One region of the Nonomuraea sp. NPDC050227 genome, then DNA from elsewhere that is predicted to be linked to it. Evidence: riboswitches for the same ligand, from Rfam matches in the RefSeq annotation. Region 1 holds a riboswitch; each other region holds the start of a gene.
What was found. A riboswitch is a leader RNA that binds a small molecule or an ion and turns the genes downstream of it on or off. The one in region 1 is predicted to bind thiamine pyrophosphate.
Positions count from the first base shown of each region.

Region 1 (7,367 bases):
CGTCTCCGGGGCGTCTCCGGGGCCGTCTCGCGCGGGCGTCTCCGGGCCGTCTCCCGGGGGCGTCCCCGGGGTGTCTCCGGGGTGTCTCCGGCCGTCTCCTGGGCGTCTCTGGGGCGCCTTTAGGGGGTCGTCGGTGAGGACGCCTCGGCGTAGCGCCGGCGCGGGATCCGGCCCGCCTGCCGAGCCTGGCGTCCGGCCGCCACGGCCGCCCTCATCGCCGAGGCCATGAGCTCGGGCCGCTGCGCCCGGGTGACCGCCGTGGCCAGCAGCACCGCGTCGCAGCCCAGCTCCATGGCCAGGGCGGCGTCGCTGGCCGTGCCGATGCCGGCGTCGAGGATCACCGGCACCCCGGCGGACTCCACGATGAGCTCGATGTTGTGCGGGTTCCTGATCCCGAGCCCCGAGCCGATCGGCGCGCCCAAGGGCATCACCGCCGCGCAGCCGGCCTGCTCCAGCCGCCGCGCCAGCGCCGGGTCGTCGCCGATGTACGGCAGCACCACGAACCCGTCGGCCACCAGCCGCTCGGCGGCGTCGAACGTCTCGATCGGGTCGGGCAGCAGCGTGCGCTCGTCGGCGATGACCTCAAGCTTGACCCAGTTCGTCCCCAGGGCCTCGCGGGCCAGCCGGGCCGTCAGCACGGCCTCGCCCGCGGTGAAGCAGCCCGCGGTGTTCGGCAGCACCTTGATGTCGCGGCGGCGCAGCACGTCCAGGACCGAGCCGCGGGCGCCCGGGTCGAGCCGCCGCATGGCCACCGTGGTCAGCTCGGTGCCCGAGGCGACCAGGGCCTGGTCGAGCACCTCCAGGGAGGGCGCGCCGCCGGTGCCCATGATGAGCCGGGAGGCGAACTTCTCCCCGGCGATGATCAGCTCATCCACCCTGCACCGCCGTCAGAACCTCGACGCGGTCGCGGTCGCCGAGCGCCGTCGTCTCCCACGAGCTCCGCGTCACCACCTCGTCGTTCACGGCCACGGCCACGCCGGTGGTGGCGGTGGTCAGCGTCCGTACGGCCTGGGCCACGGTGGTGCCGTCGGCCACCTCGTGCGCGGCGCCGTTGATCGTCACAATCATGAAATATCCCGAAATCTCGCGGGCGAGCACAGCGCGGCGAGCTCGCCCTCCTCACCCGTCAGAATCCCCGCGCCCGTCGAAACCCCCGCCACCCGAGCCGCCGCCTGGGCCGCCGGCTGCGTGCCTGTCTGCACCGCCGCCTGGGCCGCGGCCTGTGTGCCTGTCTGGGCCGTTGTCGGGGCCGCCGTCGGGGGCCTCGACGTCGCGGACGGGGGCGTCGTGGACGGTGTCAGCACCGCCGACGTGACCAGGGCCGCCGTCAGGGGGGCCAGCAGCACCCCGCCCCGATGGTGGCCGGTCGCCAGCACCAGCCCCGGGACCTCGCCCGCCCCGATGATCGGCAGGTTGTCGGGGGTGCCCGGACGCAGCCCGGCGACCACGTCGGCGACCTCCAGCTCGGTGACGCCCGGCACCAGCTCCCTGGCGTCGCGCAGCAGCTCGTAGAGCCCGCCCGCGGTCACCCGGGTGTCGAACCCCAGCTCCTCCTGGGTCGCCCCGAGCACCAGCTCGCCGTCGCCCCTGGGGACGAGGTAGACGGGCGCGCCGTGCACCATCCCGCGTACGCACCGGCCGAGCAGCGGCTGCGGCGAGCGCAACCGCATGATCTGCCCCTTGACCGGCCGGACGGGCACGTCGGCCAGCTCCCCGCTCCACGCCCCGGCGGCCAGCACCACCCGCTCGGCCGCGATCTCCGGCACCGCCGGCTCAGGCTGACCGAGCACGGCCTCAAGCCGCACCCCTGTCACAGCACCTGTCACGGCTCCCGCCACAGGTCCTGCCGCACCGCCTGCCCCAGCACCGATCCCAGCGCCGGTCCTAGAGCTGATCCCACCGCCGGTCAGAGCGCCGGTGCCAGAGCTGGTCCCAGCGCCTGTCGCGGCGCCCGGAGCGGCGTCGCCGTCGCGCAGCAGGCCGGTCACCCGCGCCCGCACCACGGGCACGCCCAGCCGGTCGAGCGCGGCCAGCAGCGCCGCCGTGACCCGGCGCGGATCGACCCAGGCGTCACCGGGGGCCAGCAGCCCGCCGCGCACCGAAGGGGCCAGCATGGGCTCCAGACGCCGGCACTCGCGCCCGGTCAGCCGCTCGACCCGCAGCCCCAGCTTGTCCATGAACGCCGCCAGGTCGTCGAGCGCCGCGAGGTCGTCGGCCCCGAAGGCGACGTCGAGCGTGCCGTCGGCGCGCAGGTCGAGCGCACGACCAGCGGCCCCCTCCGGCCCGATCACCCCGAACGCGCCCCCGAACGCCTCCCCGGCCCTCGCCCCGGCCCCGCCACCGGGACCGCCGCTCAGCCCCGTGCCGAGACCCGCCCCAGAGCCCGCACCGAGATCGGGGCCGAGGCCCGCGTCGGCGGCCAGTTCGGCGGCGAAGGACGGCCATCGGCTCAGCGAGGCGGCCCCCAGCCGCAGCAAAGGCTCCTCGGTGTAGGCGACCTCGCTGACGGGCGCCAGCATCCCGGCCGCCGCGTAGGACGCCCCGCGCCCCGGGGCCGGATCGACCACCGTGACGGGCAGCCCCTCGCGGGCCAGCCGCCAGGCGATCGACAACCCGACGACGCCGCCGCCCACGATCACATTCATCCGCGCTCCCTTCGCCGGCATGATCCGGATCAGGTGTCTTGCGGTCGAAGGCCCGCTCAAGCCTTCCTCTCAGCCCGGTGACGGCCGGACTCCCGCGCGTCTTGCGCCTCCAGCCTACGGCCTCGGCGCGACGTGCCGGCACCGCCCCCGTTATGGTCATGAACGTGAACCATGTCGTAGTGGTGGGAGCGGGCCTGGCCGGGCTGCGCAGCGCGGAGGCGCTGCGCGGGCGCGGCTTCACCGGACGGATCACGCTGATCGGCCAGGAGCGCCATCGGCCCTACGACCGTCCGCCGTTGTCCAAGGCCGTGCTGTCCGGCGCGGCCGACTCCAGCTTCCTGGAGGCCGACCTCGACGCGCTGGAGGTCGACTTCTGGCCAGGGGTCACCGCCAAGGCCCTGCGCGAGGGCGTCGTGGAGACGACCGAGGGCGAGCTCGGCTACGACGGCCTCGTGATCGCCACCGGCACCGAGCCGATCACCGTGCCCGGCGACGGCCCCCAGCACGTCCTGCGCACCCTCGACGACGCCCACGAGCTGCGCGCCGGGCTCGTGGCCGGAGCCCATGTGGCGATCATCGGCGCCGGCTGGATCGGCGCCGAGGTCGCCACCGCCGCCCGCAAGGCCGGCTGCTCGGTGACCGTGATCGAGGCCGGCCCCGCCCCGCTGGCCAACGCCGTGGGCCCGGAGATCGGCGCCCGCACGCGACACTGGTACGACGGCATCGACCTGCGCCTGAACACCATGGTCGACGAGGTGGACGAGGGCGGCGTGCGGCTGGTGGGCGGCGAGTTCGTCCAGGCGCACGTGGTCGTCACGGGCATCGGCGTGCGCCCGGCCGTCGAGTGGCTGGCCGGCTCCGACATCGACCTGCACAACGGCGTCGTCACCGACGAGCACCTGCGCACGTCCATGCCGAACGTGGTCGCCGCCGGCGACTGCGCGGCCTGGTGGTCGCGCCGCTACGGCGTCCGGCTGCGCGTCGAGCACTGGGACACCGCGCTCGGCTCGCCCGAGGTCGCCGCCGCGACCCTGCTGGGGGAGGAGGCCGTCTACGACCCGGCCCCCTACTTCTGGTCCGAGCAGTTCGGCCACATGGTCCAGTACATCGGCCACCACCCCTCCGGCGACCGCCTGCTCTACCGGGGCGAGCCCGAGGGCAAGTGGTCGGCCGTCTGGCTGACGTCCGGCGACACCCTCGCCGCCGTGCTCGCCGTCGACCGGCCCCGGGACTACGTGCAGGGCCGTAGGATCATCGAAGGCGGGCATCGCCTCGACACAGAACGCCTGGTAGATCCAGAGGTCCCCCTACGGGATTGTGTTGTTTGAGCAAGGACGGCATGTGGTAGTTGTGGTTTCGTGACGCTTTCTGTTGCACAGATCGACCGGGAGACCGACCAGCTCGTCGACGAGTGGCTCACTCTCCCCGAAGTGGCCTCACGCCTCGACCTCTCGATCGGGCGGGCCAAGCAACTCCTCAAGGACCACAAGCTGCTCGGCGTGCGCCGTGGCGGCGGCGGGCCACAGGTTCCCGCGGTGTTCCTCGACGGGAAGGACGTGATGAAGGGCCTGCCCGGCACACTGACCGTGTTGCAGGACGCCGGCTACGACGACATCGAGTCGTTGCGCTGGCTCTTCACCCCAGACGAGTCCCTGCCGGGGTCGCCCATCGAGGCGATCAAGGCCGGCCGTCACACGGAGGTCAAGCGGCGTGCCCAGGCCCTCGCTTTCTGAGGCCCGCCTCTATCTCTGCACCGACGGCCGCCGCGACCGCGGCGACCTGGCAGAGTTCCTCGACTCGGTGCTGGCCGGCGGCGTGGACATCATCCAGCTGCGGGAGAAGGGCCTGGAGGCACGCGAAGAACTCGCGCTCCTGGAAGTCTTCCGCGACGCCTGCGACCGGCACGGCAAGCTGCTGGCCGTCAACGACCGGGCGGACATCGCCTTCGCCGCCCGGCCCGACGTGCTCCACCTGGGGCAGGACGACCTTCCCGTGACGGTCGCGCGAGAGATGCTCGGCGACGACATCGTCATCGGCCGGTCCACCCACTCCGTCGCCGAGGCGTCCGCCGCGGCCGTGGAGGAGGGCGTCGACTACTTCTGCTGCGGCCCGATCTGGCCCACGCCGACCAAGCCGGGCCGCCACGCGCCCGGCCCGGCGCTGCTGCGGCACGCGGCCTCACTGGGACCGGCCCCGGGGGCGGCCGCGCCGCGGCCATGGTTCGGGATCGGCGGCATCGACCTCACCAACCTCGACGAGGTCATGTCGTACGGCGTGAGCCGCGTGGTGGTCGTACGCGCGATCACCGACGCGGAGGACCCGGGGGCGGCGGCGGCCGAGTTCGCCAAACGCCTGACCCCCTGACCCCTTGCCCCCCTGACCCTGACACTGACCCCCTGACACTGACCGGGCGCCCGTCCACGACGGGCGCCCGCACTCCGCGGCGAGGCCGCCTGCGAAGCGGGCCGCTCAGGCCGGCCGCCGGTACCAGGGGCCCGGGGTCAGGTCCTGCGGGATGTCGCGGCGATGGCCAGCTCGGTCAGCGCCGTGCGCGAACCGGCGGTGACCGGCGCCTCGTCGAGCGCGGCCAGCGCGTCGGCGAGATAGCCGGCGATCAGGTCCTCGCACTCCCGCAGCGCGCCGCTGTCCGTGATGATCTCGCGCAGGGCGCTCACCCCGTCCTCGTCGAGCGCGGGGTCGCCGAGCAGCCTGCGCACCGTCGCGGCCGCCTCCGGAGCCGCCCCGGCCAGGGTGCGGGCCACCAGCATCGTGCGCTTGCCCTCCCGCAGGTCGTCGCCGGCCGGCTTGCCGGTCTGGGCCGGGTCGCCGAAGACGCCGAGGATGTCGTCCCTGAGCTGGAAGGCGATGCCGACGCGGCGGCCGTAGCCGGTGCACAGCTCGTCCATCCACGGCTCCAGCGCGCCGGCCGCGAGCACCAGGCCGAGCCTGAGCGGCTGCTCCACCGAGTACTTGCCGCTCTTGAACAGCGCCACCCGCAGCGCCGACTCGAAGGTGTTCTCGCCGTGGGCCTGCTCCAGCAGGTCGAGGTACTGGCCGCACATCAGCTCGGTGCGCATGTGGTCGTGGACGGGCTGGGCGGCGGCCAGCGACGCCGGCGGCAGGCCGCTGGTGCGCCACATCTCGCCCGACCACACCAGCAGCAGGTTGCCCAGCAGGATGGCGGCTCCCTCGCCGAACTGCTCGGCCGAGCCGTGCCAGCCCTCCTTCTCGTGCAGGGACTGGAAACGGCGGTGGGCGGCCGGCATGCCCCTGCGCAGGTCGCTCTTGTCCATCACGTCGTCGTGCACGAGCGCGCTGGCCTGCAACAGCTCCAGCGACGCGGCGGCGGTGAAGATCTCGGGCACGTCGGTGCCGCCCGCGCCGCGCCAGCCCCAGTAGCAGAACGCGGGACGCAGGCGCTTGCCGCCGGCCAGCAGGTCGCCCGCGGCGGCGCGCAGCGGTTCGAGCTCGGCGTCGCCCGAGGCGGGCAGCTGCCGTTCGACGAACTCCCCGAGGGCGCGCTCCACCTGGGTGCGCAGGGCGTCCATGCTCGCGGCGTCAGTGGTCATGCCTTGAGACTAGTGGGCGCGGACTCGGGGTCGGGTCCCCGGTCTAGGGGCGGCCGACCCGGACACCGGCCTGTACGCTTGGGACATGGCGCTTGGTCGACCCTCCATCCTGCCCGATCGTGTCCCCACCGTCCGCGAGCTGCTCGCCGCCGGTGGCCGGTCGTTCTCCTTCGAGTTCTTCCCGCCGAAGACCGACGAGGGCGAGCGGCAGCTGTGGAAGGCGATCAGGGAGCTGGAGTCCCTGCGCCCCACGTTCGTGTCGGTGACCTACGGGGCCGGCGGCTCGACCCGCGACCGCACGGTCGACATCGTCGAGCGCCTGGCCCACGACACCACGCTCACCCCTGTGGCGCACTTCACGGCGGTCAACCACTCGCTGCGCGAGCTGCGCCACCTGGTCGGCCGCTTCGCCGACGCGGGGGTGCGCAACATCCTGGCCGTGCGCGGCGACCCGCCCGGCGACCCGACCGCCGAGTGGGTGCGGCATCCCGAGGGCGTGCTCTACGCCGAGGAGCTGGTGCGGCTCATCCGGCAGGCGGGCGAGTTCTGCGTGGGGGTGGCGGCGTTCCCGTACAAGCATCCGCGCTCGCCGTCGATCGAGTCCGACACCGAGTACTTCGTGCGCAAGTGCCGCGCGGGGGCCGACTACGCGATCACCCAGATGTTCTTCCAGGCCGACGACTACCTGCGGCTGCGCGACCGGGTGGCGGCCCAGGGCTGTGACACGCCGATCATCCCGTGCATCATGCCGGTCACGCAGATGAGCACGATCGCGCGGTCGGAGCAGTTGTCGGGGGCGCCGTTCCCGGCCGAGGTGGCGGCCCGCTTCGAGGCGGTCGCCGACGACCCGGCCGCGGTGCGGGCGCTCGGCATCGAGCACGGCGCGGAGTTGTGCCAGCGGCTGCTCGACGAGGGCGCGCCCGGCATCCACTTCATCACGTTCAACCGGTCCAGCGCCTCGCGCGAGGTGTTCCAGCGCCTGACGCCGGTCGCCGCCACAGCCTGACCCGCCGTCCCGACCCCACGCAGAGCGGATGCCCGTCACCCGCCCGCAGGGGGACCGGGCGGGTGACGGGCAGGGGGTGGTATCCAGTCGGTAACGTGTCCGTCACTTTCTGTCATGAAGATGCCCTCGGGCATGACCTGGCAAACC
Region 1 covers NZ_JBITJF010000008.1:217,811-225,177, reverse strand. The annotation lists gene ACIBK9_RS30035 (thiazole synthase) at 120-875, opposite strand; gene thiS (sulfur carrier protein ThiS) at 868-1,068, opposite strand; gene ACIBK9_RS30025 (FAD-dependent oxidoreductase) at 1,065-2,645, opposite strand; TPP riboswitch at 2,635-2,751, opposite strand; gene ACIBK9_RS30020 (FAD-dependent oxidoreductase) at 2,804-3,973, shown strand; gene ACIBK9_RS30015 (Rv2175c family DNA-binding protein) at 4,004-4,378, shown strand; gene thiE (thiamine phosphate synthase) at 4,356-5,009, shown strand; gene ACIBK9_RS30005 (polyprenyl synthetase family protein) at 5,147-6,214, opposite strand; gene metF (methylenetetrahydrofolate reductase [NAD(P)H]) at 6,300-7,220, shown strand.

Region 2 (7,367 bases), on a different contig from region 1:
GGGTCACCAAAGACCGCCTGCTCGACGAGCTGCGGATCCATCTGAGCGCGACGGTCACCATGGTCACGCAGGAGATCCGGTCGCTCGCCGAGACATCGCTCGTGAAGTACCTGGAGGTGAGTGGCCGCGACATCGACGACCTGTACCGCAACCGCCGCTACTGGACCGACCTGCTGCGCCGCTCCGGCCTGGTCACCGCCCCCGCCTCCCCGCTGGAGAACGCGCTGGGCCGCCGGATCCGCGCGCTGCTCCACGTCGACGACCGCCCGCGGGCCGCGGCCTACGCCGGCCTGCTGCGTCCCGACGGGCCCCGCTACGACGACTGCCCGCCGACCACACAGGCGTTCGCCCGCATGTTGTTCTTCTCCTTCTGGCGGGACGGCGGCGGCTTCGCCACCTACGACGAGGGCCTGGACCGGTTGCGGGCCGAGCCGGACCTGTGCGGGGAGATCCTGGATGTCCTCGCCCACGGCGTGGAGCGCCCGCGCCATGTGACCAAGCCGCTTCCCGCGACGCTCGCCGGCGTGCCGCTGGTCCTCAACGGCCACTACTCGGCCGACGAGGTCCTGGCCGCTCTGGGCTGGGCGAGCCTCGGCGGTTCCGTGCCCGCCACCATGCGGGAGGGCGTGGCGTGGTGCCCGGCCACCCGCTGCGACGCTCTCTTCGTCACCCTGCGCAAGAACGAGAAGGAGTTCTCCCCGCAGACCATGTACCGGGACTACGCCCTGACCCCGGAGCTGTTTCACTGGGAGTCCCAGAACCGGACCGGTGCAGCGTCGGCCACCGGCCTGCGCTACCAGAGGCACGAGCACACCGGCAGCCACGTCCTGCTGTTCACCAGGGAACGCACGGAGAACGACCTTCGCCACCCCGAGCCGTACGTCTTCCACGGCACCGCCCGCTACGTCGAGCACAAGGGCGAACGCCCGATGGCCGTCACCTGGAGGCTGGACGAGGAGATGCCCGCGGACCTGTTCCGGCGCGCGGCCATCGCCGGCTGACCGCCGCGGCTCTTCGGGCAGGGGTGATCTGGGCGAAGCATGACGTTACCGATACCCCGTCAGGGGAAGATCGCCGGACATGTCGGAGACACCACCACCCCAGAGCCAGCGGTACCCGGGCCGTACGGACGAGATGTCCCCCGAGCCGCGTGACGAGATGCGCGGCTACGAGGGCAGGGACCTGCTGGCGGGCAAGAAGGCGCTGATCACCGGTGGCGACTCGGGCATCGGCCGGGCGGTGGCGGTGGCGTTCGCCAAGGAGGGCGCGGACGTCGCCATCGCCTACCTCGACGAGCACGACGACGCCAACCACACCCGCGGCCTGGTCGAGCAGGAGGGACGGCGGTGCGTGCTGCTGCCCGGCGACCTGGGCGACCGCGACCACTGCGCGACGGTCGTGGAGCAGGCGGTCTCCGAGCTGGGCGGCCTGGACGTCCTGGTCAACAACGTGGCCTACCAGGCGCCGGTCGACTCCCTGGAGGAGCTGACGGACGAGCAGTGGGAGCACACGTTCGCGGTCAACATCCACAGCTACTACCGCGTCACCAAGGCCGCGCTGCCGCACCTGCGGGAGGGCAGCGCGATCGTGAACACCTCCTCGATCAACGGCCTGCGCGGCAACAAGACCCTCATCGACTACGCCGCGACGAAGGGCGCGATCAACGCCTTCACCTACTCGATGGCCCAGAACCTGGTCGAGCGCGGCATCAGGATCAACGCCGTCGCCCCCGGCCCGGTCTGGACGCCGCTGATCCCGGCCACGATGCCGGAGGAGAAGGTGGCGAAGTTCGGCGCGCAGGTGCCGATGAAGCGGGCCGCCGACCCCGACGAGATCGCCCCTTCGTACGTGTTCTTCGCCGCCGACCGGCTGTCCTCGTACTACACGGGCGAGGTGCTGGCCCCGATCGGCGGCGAGACGCTCCCTGGCTGACCGCGCAGGTCAGAGGTAGATCGAGCCGCCCTTCCCGAGGAACTCGGCCGCCTTGTCGGCCATGCCCGCCCGCACCTCGTGGCTGAGCTTCATCGAGCAGAACTTCGGGCCGCACATCGAGCAGAAGTGCGCGGTCTTGGCGGGCGCGGCCGGCAGGGTCTCGTCGTGGAAGGCGCGGGCGGTGTCCGGGTCGAGCGACAGGTCGAACTGGTCCTCCCAGCGGAACTCGAACCGGGCGTCCGACAGGGCGTCGTCCCACGCCTGGGCCTGCGGGTGTCCTTTGGCCAGGTCCGCCGCGTGCGCCGCGATCTTGTAGGTGATCACGCCGGTCTTGACGTCGTCGCGGTTGGGCAGGCCGAGGTGCTCCTTGGGGGTGACGTAGCAGAGCATGGCGGTGCCGTACCAGGCGATCATGGCGGCGCCGATGCCCGAGGTGATGTGGTCGTAGCCAGGGGCGATGTCGGTGACGAGCGGGCCGAGGGTGTAGAAGGGCACGTCGTCGCAGAGCTCGCGCTGCAGGTCGACGTTCTCCTTGATCTTGTGCATGGGCACGTGGCCGGGGCCCTCGATCATGACCTGCACGTCGTGCGCGTGCGCGATCTTGGTCAGTTCGCCCAGGGTGCGCAGCTCGGCGAACTGGGCCTCGTCGTTGGCGTCCGCGATCGAGCCGGGGCGCAGCCCGTCGCCCAGCGAGAACGTCACGTCGTAGCGGGCCAGCAGGGCGCACATCTCGTCGAAGTGCTCGTACAGGAAGCTCTCGCGGTGGTGGGCCAGGCACCAGGCGGCCATGATCGAGCCCCCGCGCGAGACGATCCCGGTCTTGCGGCGGGCGGTCAGCGGGACGTGCGCCAGCCGCACGCCCGCGTGCACCGTCACGTAGTCGACGCCCTGCTCGCACTGCTCGATCAGGGTGTCGCGGTAGACCTCCCACGACAGCGCCTCGGGCCGCCCGCCCACCTTCTCCAGCGCCTGGTAGATGGGCACGGTCCCGACCGGGACGGGCGAGCTGCGGATGATCTGCTCGCGGGTCTCGTGGATGTTCGGCCCGGTGGACAGGTCCATGACGGTGTCGGCGCCCCACCGGGTGGCCCAGGTCATCTTCTCGACCTCCTCCTCGATCGAGGAGGTGACGGCGGAGTTGCCGATGTTGGCGTTGATCTTGACCAGGAAGTTCCGGCCGATCGCCATCGGCTCGGACTCCGGATGGTTGACGTTGGCGGGGATGACCGCCCGCCCGGCCGCGACCTCCTGCCGGACGAACTCGGGCGTCATCCCCTCCCGGACGGCCACGAACTCCATCTCCTTGGTCACCACGCCGCGCCGCGCCGCGCCGAGCTGGGTGACCGGCGACCCCCACGCCGAGCGGTCGGTACGCGACGGCCCCGAGGTGTCGTAGAGCCGCACCGACGTGCCGTTCGACAGCCTGACCTCGCGCATCGGCACCTGAAGGTCACCGATGTAGATCTTGGAAAAGCGCGCGTCGCTCATCGCGCAAACTCCCTTCGCCGGCATTATCCGGAGCAGGTTCTGGCGGTCGGCGGCTGACAGCCGTCCTCTCAGCCCGGTCCGCACCGGGCTCCCGCGTTGGTCATCGCGATCATAACCCCGCGCGTGGCAGGATCAAGGGGATGTCCGATCCCATTGCGCACACGACCGCCACCTACGACCGCATCGCGCGCCAGTTCGACGAGCAGTTCACCGAACCGCCCCCCTCGTTCGCGGCCTTCCGCGACCGGTTCGCCTCAGCCCTGCCCGCCGGAGCCACGGTCGCCGACCTGGGATGCGGCCCGGGGCGCGAGTCGGCCTGGTTCGCCGGACGCGGCCTGACCACCGTGGGCGTGGACCTGTCGATCGAGATGGCCAGGCTCGCCGCCGGGCACGGCGTGCCCACCGTCCTGGGCGATCTGCGACGCCCGCCGCTGTCGCCGGCGTCCCTGGACGGCGTCTGGTCGGCCGCGGCCCTCGTGCACGTGCCGTCCGAGCAGACCGAGGCGACGCTGCGCGCCTGGCACGCGGCGCTGCGCCCCGGCGGGGTGCTCGCGCTGACCACCGCCCTGGGCGACGGCGAGGGCTGGGAGCCGGTGCCGTACCGGACGGAGTACGAGCGCTGGTTCGTCCACCGCGACGCGGGCGACCTGCTCGCGGTGCTGGACGCGGCCGGGTTCGCGGTCGCCTGGCACGAGACGAACGTCACCCACCGCACGTGGTTCAGCGTGCTGGCGACAGCGCGCAGCTCTCCCCAGCCCTAGTCTCCAGGTCGAGCGCGAACCCGGGGCCGCGCAGCCGGGCGGTCCCGCCGCGCGCCGACGACAGCCTGACCTCGACCGGCACGCCGTCCGCCCAGGTCACCCCGACGGTGAAGCCGCCGCGGGCGCGCAGCCCGTCGAACGAGCCCGCGCGCCAGGCGGCCGGCAGCGCGGGCAGCAGCTCGATGACGCCGGCGTGGCTCTGGAGCAGCATCTCGGCCACCCCGGCGGTCGCGCCGAGGTTCCCGTCGATCTGGAACGGCGGATGCGTGTCCCACAGGTTGGGCAGCGTGCTGGCGCGCAGTTGCCCGCTCAGCATGGTCAGGGCGCGGTCGCCGTCCTTGAGCCGGGCCCAGAAGTTGACCTTCCAGGCCATGCTCCAGCCCGTGCCGCCGTCGCCGCGCGCTTCGAGGGTGGTGCGCGCCGCGGCCAGGTGCTCGGGGGCGGTGAGCTGCGTCCCGGGGTGCAGGGCGTAGAGCTGGGAGACGTGCCGGTGCCGGTCGGACGGGTCGTCGAGGTCGGCCTTCCACTCCTGGAGCTGCCCCCAGGAGCCGACCCGCAGCCCGGGATCGAGCCGGTCGGCCGCCGCGCGCAGCCGTCCGGCGAACTCGGCGTCCACGCCGAGCGTGCGCGCGGCCGCGGCCGTGCAGGCGAACAGTTCCCGGACGATCTGCTGCGGCATGGCCGCGCCCGCGGTGAAGTCACCGTGCTCGGGCGAGTACGCGGGCGAGACGACGAGGCTGCCGTCGCGCGCGTCGGGACACAGGTTGGCCAGCCAGAACTCGGCGGCCTCGCGCATCGCCGGATAGGCGTGCCCGCGCAGGTAGCGCTCGTCCCCGTCGAACAGGTAACGCTCGTAGAGCTGGCGCACCAGCCAGCCGGCGGCGTCCGGCATCCAGAACGACGTGGGCCAGTCGTGCACCCCCGTGAACCCGAACGGGTTGGTGTTGGAGTGCACCGCCCACCCCGCGGAGCCGAACATCGTTCGCGCGGTCTCGCGTCCGGGCGCGCGCAGCCCCGCCACGAACTCCTGGTACGGCACCGCCGTCTCGGCCAGGTTCGCCGGCTCGGCCGGCCAGTAGTTCATCTGCAGGTTGATGTTGGTGTGGTAGTCGGACTCCCACGGCGGCGAGTTGGACGCGTTCCACACCCCCTGGAGGTTGGCCGGCAGCGAGCCGGGGCGGGAGGAGGCGATCAGCAGGTACCGGCCGTACTGGAAGTACAGCGTCTCCAGGGCTCTGTCGGACGGGGTGCCGGCGCCTTCGTAGGCGGCCAGCAGGCGGTCGGTCGGCAGGTCGGGCGTGCGCTGGCCGAGGTCGAGGCGGACCCGGCCGAACAGCGCCCGGTGGTCGGCCTCGTGCTCGGCCCGCAGCTCGGCGTACGGCCGGCGCGCCGCCGCGTCCACCGCCGCCGTGACCCGCGCCGCCGCGTCCGGGCCGCGGTAGCCGGGGTGGACGGGCGCGTAGTCGGTGGCCGCCGAGAAGACGAACACCGCGCTGTCGGCGCCCGTCACCACGACGCGGTCGCCCTCGTCCGTACGGGTGCCGCCCTCGGTCAGCACCTGGACCTGGCCCTCGTACACCAGGCCGTTGTCGGCGAGCACGCCACGGACGCGCAGCCGTCCGGACTCGGCGGTCACTTCCTCCCCGCCGTCATGCGCGGTGCCGAAGCGCAACGTGAACCCCACCCGTCCCGGAAGTCCCGCCGTCACCCTGCCGACGCTGACGTGCGCCGGGTACGAGGCGAAATATTCCCTGGTGAGCACCACGCCGTCGGCGTCCTCGTACGTCACGGCGGCCACCGCCGTCTCCAGGTCGAGCGTGCGCCGGTAGCCGCCGGAGAAACCGCCGGTCACGTCGAGCAGCAGCTCGCCGAAGTTCTGGTACGCCCCGAAGCCGGGAATGTGCCCCACCGTGCGGTAGGACGGGTTCCCCAGGATCGCGGCCACCTCCTCCGGCGCCATCGAACCCCGCTCGTCGATGACCCGTCGCACCGCCTCCAGAGCGCCGGGACGGTCCGCCGGCCAGTTGCCTGATCCACCGGGCTCCGCGCTACCCGGACCGCCGGTCCACAACGACTTCTCGTTGAGCTGGACGCGCTCGGTCTCAAGCGTCCCGAACACGCAGGCGCCGAGCGCTCCGTTGCCGATCGGAAGGACGTGTCCTTCCCAACGGGGGGCGGGCTCGTCGTACCGGAGCGTCAGCATGGCGATCAGCCTAAGGTTTGGCGATCGCCCCTGGCGGTACGGACTCCCTCAGGGGAACTATGATGAAGATCGCCGCTGTGGCCGCGATCGTGGCTCTCGCCACGATCGGACCGGCTGCCGCCTCTGGGGACGGCATCGAGCAGCAGGAAGTGAGCAAGCAGCAATACCGGACGCTGACCGCCCAGTGCCGCTACGCCGACACACCGGCCCTGCGCCAGAAGTGCAGGCAGGCGGTCAAGGACAACTACCGAATCGGCCGGCGCAACCGTTCACTCGACTGCCGGACGTACTCCGGCGTGACGGTCTGCGGCGAACTGCTCCTCAGCAAGACCGAGCGCGCGTGCATCGACGAGTCCACCAGACAGGGCTTGGCCTATCGCCGCGCCGAAGTGGAATGTTACGTGGCCTGACCATGATCGTCGCAGGTGTCGACGGCTCGCCGACCGGACTGCTGTCCGTCGACTGGGCCGCCAAGGAGGCAGTGCTGCGCGGGGTGTCGCTGACCGTGGCCCACGTGGTGCCCGACTGGGTCTGCCGCCCGATCTCCGGCCGGTACGCGGAGGTGGGCAAGTGGATGCGCGACGGCGCCAAGGAGGTGCTCGCGGCCGCCGAACGGCGGGCCCGCGAACTGGGCGCCGAGGTGACCACGGAACTCGTGCCCGGCGATCCCCGCGCCGCGCTGATCAAGACCGCCGAGCAGGCCGACCTGCTCGTCGTCGGCAGTCGTGGCCTGGGCGGCGTACGCGGGCTGCTGCTCGGCTCGGTCGCCCACGGGGTGGCCGCGCACGCCCAGACGGACGTCGTCCTGGTCCGCGATCCGCCCGCCGTTCCGCGCGGTGAGCTGGTGGTCGGCGTCGACCGTTCCGAGGGCAGCCTCCGCGCGCTGAAGTTCGCCTTCGCCGAGGCCGAGCTGCGCGGCGCCAGGCTGCGCGCGGTGGAGGCGTTCGCCTGGCCGCGTCCCTCGGGCTTCGGGCCCGCCGATC
Region 2 covers NZ_JBITJF010000009.1:2,875-10,241, reverse strand. The annotation lists gene ACIBK9_RS31335 (DUF3427 domain-containing protein) at 1-1,001, shown strand, start outside; gene ACIBK9_RS31330 (SDR family oxidoreductase) at 1,081-1,932, shown strand; gene thiC (phosphomethylpyrimidine synthase ThiC) at 1,942-3,420, opposite strand; TPP riboswitch at 3,413-3,525, opposite strand; gene ACIBK9_RS31320 (class I SAM-dependent methyltransferase) at 3,561-4,181, shown strand; gene ACIBK9_RS31315 (glycosyl hydrolase family 95 catalytic domain-containing protein) at 4,141-6,384, opposite strand; gene ACIBK9_RS31310 (hypothetical protein) at 6,444-6,794, shown strand; gene ACIBK9_RS31305 (universal stress protein) at 6,797-7,367, shown strand, end outside.
Region 2: linked by a shared signal. The riboswitch ahead of thiC (phosphomethylpyrimidine synthase ThiC) and the one ahead of ACIBK9_RS30025 (FAD-dependent oxidoreductase) in region 1 are both predicted to bind thiamine pyrophosphate.

Region 3 (7,367 bases), on a different contig from region 1:
CGCCCGCGTCCACGAGCGCCTTAGGCGAGCCCCGCTTCCGTCAAAGCGGGGCTCATCGTCATGGGTGAGCCCTGATCCGTCGTCATGTCTGAAGGGCTCATGATCGATTCACTTGTCACGTTCGTCATCGGCGTGTCCGGCGGCCATGCCGCGCTCGCCATCGTGCTGTTCACCCTCGCCGTACGCCTGGTCCTGCTGCCGCTCAACGTCCGGCAGGCGCGGGCCGGCCAGGTCCGGCAGCGGCTCGCGCCCAAGTTGCAGGAGCTGCGCAAGCGCCATGGGCGCGATCCCGAGCGGCTGTCCCAGGAGCTGACCGCTCTGTACGCCCGGGAGGGCACGTCGCCGTTCGCGGGGATCTTGCCGATGCTGGCGCAATTGCCGTTCCTGTGGCTGATGTTCAGGGTGGCCACGCACCCGACGGCACTGGCCGGTCACACTCTGTTCGGGGCGCCGCTGGGCCAGCAGCTCGCGGGCGTGGTGGCCAATTTCGGACTGATCAGTTGGCCGGTTTCGGTCTTTGTCATCGTGATCGCGGGGCTCGTGCTGCTGGCATGGCTGTCGGCACGCTCGATCAAGGTGTCGGAGGAGCAGCCGGAGTTGCTGCGCAAGGTCATGCCGCTGTTGCCGTACGGCTCCGCGCTGGCCGTGCTCGTGCTCCCCCTTGCGGCCGGCCTGTACCTCCTGGTCTCCACGGCGTGGGCCGTCACCGAACGGGCCGTACTGGCGGCCAGGACCGCCTAACCGGCCTCCTTCAGGGCCGCGACCTGCCCGTTCACCGCCGCCCCGTTGGGTGCGGGCAGGATGGCCCACACCGTCGTCGTGTCACCGTCGTGACGAACCCCCCAGCTCTCAGCCACGTATTCGACGATCCCCAGCCCCCGGCCCCCGAGCGAAGACAGGGTCGGGCGGCCCGCCCGCGGCTCCGTCGCCGCACCCCCGTCGCTGACCGCCACCTCTATGTGATCGTCGCTACGCATCCAGGCGACCCTCACCATGCCTGAAGGCAGCGGATGCGCGTGCCGCAGCGCGTTGCTCAGCAACTCGCTCACCACCAGCACCGCATCGTCGATCGCGGCGGTGTAGACCCCACAATCCTGCAGGTCAGTGCTCAGACGCTGGCGGGCGACGGCGACGCTGGACGGCGCGTACGGCAGCAGCACCACGCTTGACACACCCACCTCCCCGTTCCCTGTGCCCCCCGCGGGAACACTCCCCGGTACGACCGAAATGCCCCGTTAGCCAATCGCAGAAACCGCATCTCGATCACAGCTTGTACACATTGGACGATAGATCAGCTCAACTGTGACCACCTCGTTACCGCATCGGTGTGTCGGATCGGATAGGGGAAGCGCGCCTCAGGATCAACCGCATCCTCGTACCCCCTCCGGGCCTCGGTTGAGCACTCACTTCTCCCCCCTGTGCCCTGGCCAGACTGCGCACGATGTAGAGCCCGAGCCCCACTCCACCAAAGCGTCTCCGGTCCCCGCTGTCCACCTGGACGAAGCGCTCAAAGATCCGTTCGCGGTCAGGCGGTGGGATTCCGACCCCCTCGTCATCCACCACTACGACCACGCCGTCGTCTTCGGGCCAAGCTTCAACACAGATCAATCCACCCATTGGGGAATATTTAAACGCGTTCTCCAGCAATTGCCCCAAAACGATGTCGGTTGCCAGGGCGTCACCCAGCACCGGCGGCAATTCGTCCGGGATGCGTACTTCGACGCGGTGGCGGTCGGACAACGCGGGGAGGCCGAGCGTGGCCGCGTGGATCCGGGCCGCTAGGTCGAACGCCTCGATCCGCACGGCCAGCTCGTCCGCGCCCGCCCTGGCTCCCAGCAGCAGGTGGTCCATGAGCTGGCCCAGCGATCCGGCCCGCTCGGCGATCGTGTGCACGGCCGAGCGGCGTTCCGCGTCGCTCATCTTGTCCCAGCGCGCGTCGAGCGTGCCGGCGAACCCGCGCACGATCGTGATCGGCGTGCGCAGCTCGTGGCTGGTGGTGGCCAGGAAGAGGTCCTTGGCCTCCTCCAGCTCCTTGGCCTGGGTGACGTCGCGGAAGTCGATGACGATCTCGCCGGTCTCCTCGATGCGCGCGCTCACCACGTCCAGCCAGCGCCCGTTCTCCAGCTGGAAGGTGAGCTTCTCGCCGGGGCTGGGCAGCGGGAACGGCGGCGGGCCGCCGAGCACCGCGTCGGCGGGGAAGGCGGTCAGCTCGGCCGCGGCGGGGTTCCAGCGCACGACCCGGCCGGCGTCGTCCAGCACGGCGATGCCGTCGGCGCTGGCGTCGAACACGGCCCGCTCGTGCGCCCGCTGCCGCACCGCCTCCTGGTAGGCCACCGCGTTGCCGACCGCGATGCCGGCGTGCCCGGCCAGCAGTTCGAGCAGCTCCAGCTCCAGGTGGCCGGGGGCGGGCCCGGCGAACAACGCGTAAAGGGCCCCGTAGGGGCGGCCGCCGACCGCGGCCAGGCCGAGCGCGATCGTGTGCAGCCCGTTGAGCCTGGCCCACACCAGGTCGCCGAGCCCCTGGGACTCCAGCATGACGGTCTTGCCCGTCCGTAAGAGCTTGTCCACCAGGCTCGTCCGCAGGCCGGTGGTGGTGCCCCTGAGCGTCTCCGGCAGCCGGTACGTGCTGACCAGCCGCAGCCGCTCGCCCTCGATCAGCACGAACCCGCCCGCGTCCGCGCCCGTCAGCTCGGTGAGGCTGGCCGAGATGCGGTCGAGCACGGCCGGCAGCTCCAGCTCGGAGTTGATGTCGCCGACCACGTCGGTGAGCCGGCGCACCAGCCTGGCCCGGCGTTCCATGCGCAGCCCGGCGACCTCGTCGGCCCGCGCGGGATGGTGGGCCAGGACGTAGCCGACCACGGAGTTGCCCATGCGCAGGGCGTTGATGTCCACCCGCAGGTCGAGCGGCCTGCCGTCCTTGTGGACGCGCTTGGTGCGCAGCGACACCTGGCCCCCGGTGCGGACGCGCTCCAGCACCGCGTTGTGCTCGGCGGCCAGCTCGTCGGGGACGATCGGCGCCCGGCGACCCAGCATCTCGGCCGCCGTCCAGCCGAACAGGTGCTCGGCCGCCGCGTTCCAGACCAGCACGCTCTGGTCGCGGTCGAGCGCCACCACGGCGTTGGGGGACCCGGCGAGCACGGCGCGAGCGATCTCCTCGTCACTCCCGACCCATGCGTATCCCACACCTCCATAGTGCACGTGGCGTGGTGGGTCTGACGGGCGATCCGTCCGATACGCTGCGCTCACGAAGATTCCGGTGGCTGAAACGGGTGAGCGGCATGTCGAGCAGCGACCTCGATGCCCTGCTGAGAGTGACCTCCAGCACCTACAAGGGCGAGGGGCCGCCACACATCGCGTTCGGCACCTACGACGGCGCCGTGGGCAGGCTGGTGCTCGCGGTGACCGGCAAGGGCATCGCGGCCTGCAGTTTCGAGGCCGAGAACACCGTGTTCGAGCGGGTGGCCAAGGAGGTCGGCACGTTCATCGGGCCCGACGCCCGCCGCCTCGACCCGGTGCGCCGGGAGCTCGACGCGTACTTCTCCGGCCGGCTGCGCACCTTCGCCACGCCGGTGGACCTCGCGCTGGCCACACCGTTCGCCCGTACCGTGCTGCAGAAGACCATGGCGGTGCCCTACGGCACGACCACGACGTACGAGGAGATCGGCGCGAGCATCGGACGGCCGCGCGCCCTTCGCGCGGTCGGCAACGCGATCGGCGCCAACCCGGTGTGCGTGATCGTGCCCTGTCATCGGGTGGTCCGTGAGGACGGCGAGCTCGGCGACTACGCCGGAGGCGTGGCCGCCAAGCAGCACCTGCTCAACGTCGAACGCCGGGTCTCAGCGGGCCGCTGAGCGACGCCGGCCGAGCACGCCGATGATCAGCGTCACCAGGGCCGCGACCAGCGCGCCGCCGAGCGCGCCGTTCATCCACGGCTCCCGCGTGAAGCCGACGGCCTCGCGGGCGGACGCCCAGAAGTCGTCCCAGCCGGCGACCGTGGGCGTCGAGGTGGTGAACCAGTAGGCGGCGAAGCCCAGCGCCCACGGCAGCAGCATCAGCCAGCGCGAGGGCGCGTCCTCGGCGGTGTTCCAGCGGGCCGCGCCGCCGAGCACGAAGTAGTCGACGGCCAGCACCGCGAACATCGGCACGAACACCGCGCCGATCACCCCGAGGAACGCGCCGTAGGAGGTGACGTCCACGACCAGGGCGATCGCGGTGGTGAGCACGCCGATCGCGGTCGAGACGATCCGCCGGTCCACCTTCGGCATCAGGTTCTGCAGCGAGACGGTGGTGGAGTAGACGTTGGCGAAGGACTGGTCGGTCTCGCGCAGCACCAGGATGCCGAAGAACAGCGCGCCCAGCGGCGCCGCGACGAACGGCTGGAACACGACCATGCCGTCGGCCTGGACCGCCTGGGCGCCCGCGATGGCCACCGCGTACACGCCGAGGGCCAGGCAGGCCACCTGGGCGACGGTGTAGCCGCCGACGACGCCGGTGAAGGCGGCCCGGCTGGAACGCGAGTGCCTGGCGAAGTCGGCGGCCATCGGCACCCACGACACCGACAGGGCGATGACGTAGTCGACGGCCGGGGCGAAGGCCGTCCAGGACCCGCCCGTGTACGTCGGCGCCTCGCCCAGGAACGACACGGTGAACCAGATCAGCGACACGATCACGCCGGCGGTCACGTACCGGCGCAGCAGCCGGATCGACCCGAGCGGCCAGACGGCGAGCGCGGTGGTCAGCACCCCCGCCACCACCACCCACACCTGGTACGGGACGCTTCCGAAGATCGCGTTCGCGGCCTTGGCGATCACCCAGAGCTCGAAGGCCCCCCAGCCGAGCATCTGCACGATGTTCAGCACGGACGGGACGTACGACATCTTCGCCCCGAACAGCCCGCGCAGCAGCACCATCGCCGGCCGCCCGGTCTGCGTGCCGGGAATGGCCGACAGGCCGACCATGGCCGTGCCGATGAGGCTGCCGACCACGGCGGCCGTGAGCGCGGCCACGAGGCTGAGCGGCGCGTTGCCCAGAGGATCGATCAGGACGAGCGCGCCGGAGAAGCCGAGGAGGCTGACACCGAGGTTGGCCCAGAGCGCGCCCTGGTCGAGGACGCCGAGGGTCTTGGGGGGCGCGCCGTCAAGGGTCAGCGGAACTTCGTCGACGACATGCGTCATCGCACACTCCCTACGCCGGCATTACCCGGACAGGTTCAGGCGGTCGGCAGCGGCTGTGTTGCTGCCCTCTCAGCCCGGCACCCCGAGCTCCCGCGACTATGCAGTTGGCGCCCTCATCATGCCTCAATGGCGGCGGAACCGCCACAGTGGGGCATTCAGGCCACGAAAGGATCCTGCCCGGTCTCGCTGACCATCGGACGGCGCGCGAACTCCCACGACTGCATGCCGCCGCCCACGTTGACGGCGTCGCGCCCGAGCTGGTTGAGCCACGCCGTGACCTGCATCGACCGGCCGCCGACCCGGCACACCACGTAGACGGTGCGGTCGGCGGGCACCTCCTCGACCCGGCCCTGGATCTGCGACATGGGGATGTGCACGGCCTCGGGGGCGTGGCCGGCCAGCCACTCGTCCTGCTCGCGGACGTCGAGCAGGTAGGCGTCGTCGGGAACGGCGGTGACGTCGATCTCTGGAACGGTCATGCCTCCATCATCCCGCGCCCGGGACCCTACTTGAGCAGGCGCGACATCCGCCGGTCGGCCAGCGGCTTCCCGCCCGTCTGGCAGGTCGGGCAGTACTGGAGCGCGGAGTCGGCGAAGGACACCTCGCGGATCGTGTCGCCGCACACGTCGCACGGCTGGCCGGCCCGGTTGTGCACGCGCAGCCCGGACTTCTTCTCCGCCTTGAGGTCTTTGGCGGCCAGCCCGTGCGCCCGTTCGACGGCGTCGCGCAACGTCGTCACGATGGCCTCGTGCAGGTCGGCGATCTGGGCGTCGGTCAGCGTCGCGGCGATCTTGAACGGCGACATCCTCGCCGCGTGCAGCACCTCGTCGGAGTAGGCGTTGCCGATGCCCGCGATCACCTTCTGGTCGCGCAGCAGCCCCTTGATCTGGGTGCGGTTGCCGCCCACGATGCGCTTGAGCGCCTCGACGGTGAAGGCGTCGTCGAGCGGGTCGGGGCCCAGCGCGGCGACGCCGGGCACGTCCTCCGGCTTGTCGGTGACGTAGACGGCCAGCCGTTTCTGCGTGCCGGCCTCGGTCAGCTCGAAGCCGGGGGCCAGGCCGTCGTCGTCCGGCGCCAGCCGTACGCGTACGGCCAGCGGCCCCTTGCCCGGCCGCACCGGCCGCGCGCCGGTCAGGTCGTCGCGCCAGCGCAGCCAGCCGGCGCGGGCCAGATGGATGATCAGGTGCAGGCCGTCGCAGTCGAGGTCGAGGAACTTGCCGTGCCTCGACACGTTCGTGACGGTGAGCCCGCCGAGCGCGGTGACCGGCGGGTCGAACGTCTTGAGCGCCTGGAAGCCGACGACGTCGACGCCGGCGATCGAACGGCCGACCGCCCGCTCGCGCAGGAAGTTGGTGAGCGACTCCACCTCGGGAAGTTCCGGCATGCCCCCAGGGTATGGCGCGCACCGGACCGGCACGCGACTACGGCACGTCCCAGAAGGCGAGCTCGTGTGCCATGCCCTCGGCGAACAGCGCCTCCGCCCGCACGGGGTCGGGGTCGGCCTCGTCGATCATCTGCCCGATCCGTACGGTCAGCGCCGCGAACGCGGGGTCGGCGTAGGTGTCCACCCAGGCCCGGTACCGCGGCTCGGCGGGCGGGTTCTCGGCGAGAATCTTCCCAAGACTCGAATATCCCCACATACACGGATAAAGCGCGGCCAACCCCTCCCCGTACGACCCCGCCGCCTCCAGCAGGAACGCCGTGTACGCCACACACGCCGGCCCCTTCACCGCGTTGTCCAGATCGGCCCCGAACTCCGCCGACAACGACCGATGCAGCCGCAGCTCGTCGTGGTACGTCGCGTACGCCAGATCCACCAGGTCTCCCAGATGCCCGTCCGGCGCCTGCCAGGCCAGCCTGGAGAACACCCGCACATAGTCGAGCAGGTACAGGTAGTCCTGCTCCAGCCAGGACCGGAAGACCGGCTCCGGCAGGTCGCCGCGCCCGATGCCGGCCACCGTGGGATGGTCCAGCTGCGCCTGGAGCAAGGGCCGGCCGATCGCGTGAAGTCTTTCCGAAATGCTCATGCCTGGGAGGTTAGTGTCGGGACATGACCGTGACGATCGCCGAAGAACTCCTCCTCCTCGCCCACGACGAGGAAACCGGCAAGCAGCTCATCGGAGGCGTCCAGCTCGACCCCGCGCTCGGCGGCGCGATCCTCGCCGAGCTGGCCGCCGCGGGCCGCGTCGAGCT
Region 3 covers NZ_JBITJF010000001.1:724,918-732,284, forward strand. The annotation lists gene ACIBK9_RS03910 (DUF6412 domain-containing protein) at 1-24, shown strand, start outside; gene ACIBK9_RS03915 (YidC/Oxa1 family membrane protein insertase) at 100-741, shown strand; gene ACIBK9_RS03920 (ATP-binding protein) at 738-1,163, opposite strand; gene ACIBK9_RS03925 (ATP-binding protein) at 1,315-3,183, opposite strand; gene ACIBK9_RS03930 (methylated-DNA--[protein]-cysteine S-methyltransferase) at 3,279-3,851, shown strand; gene ACIBK9_RS03935 (purine-cytosine permease family protein) at 3,837-5,174, opposite strand; TPP riboswitch at 5,165-5,278, opposite strand; gene ACIBK9_RS03940 (rhodanese-like domain-containing protein) at 5,330-5,653, opposite strand; gene ACIBK9_RS03945 (Fpg/Nei family DNA glycosylase) at 5,680-6,558, opposite strand; gene ACIBK9_RS03950 (TenA family protein) at 6,596-7,201, opposite strand; gene ACIBK9_RS03955 (GPP34 family phosphoprotein) at 7,225-7,367, shown strand, end outside.
Region 3: linked by a shared signal. The riboswitch ahead of ACIBK9_RS03935 (purine-cytosine permease family protein) and the one ahead of ACIBK9_RS30025 (FAD-dependent oxidoreductase) in region 1 are both predicted to bind thiamine pyrophosphate.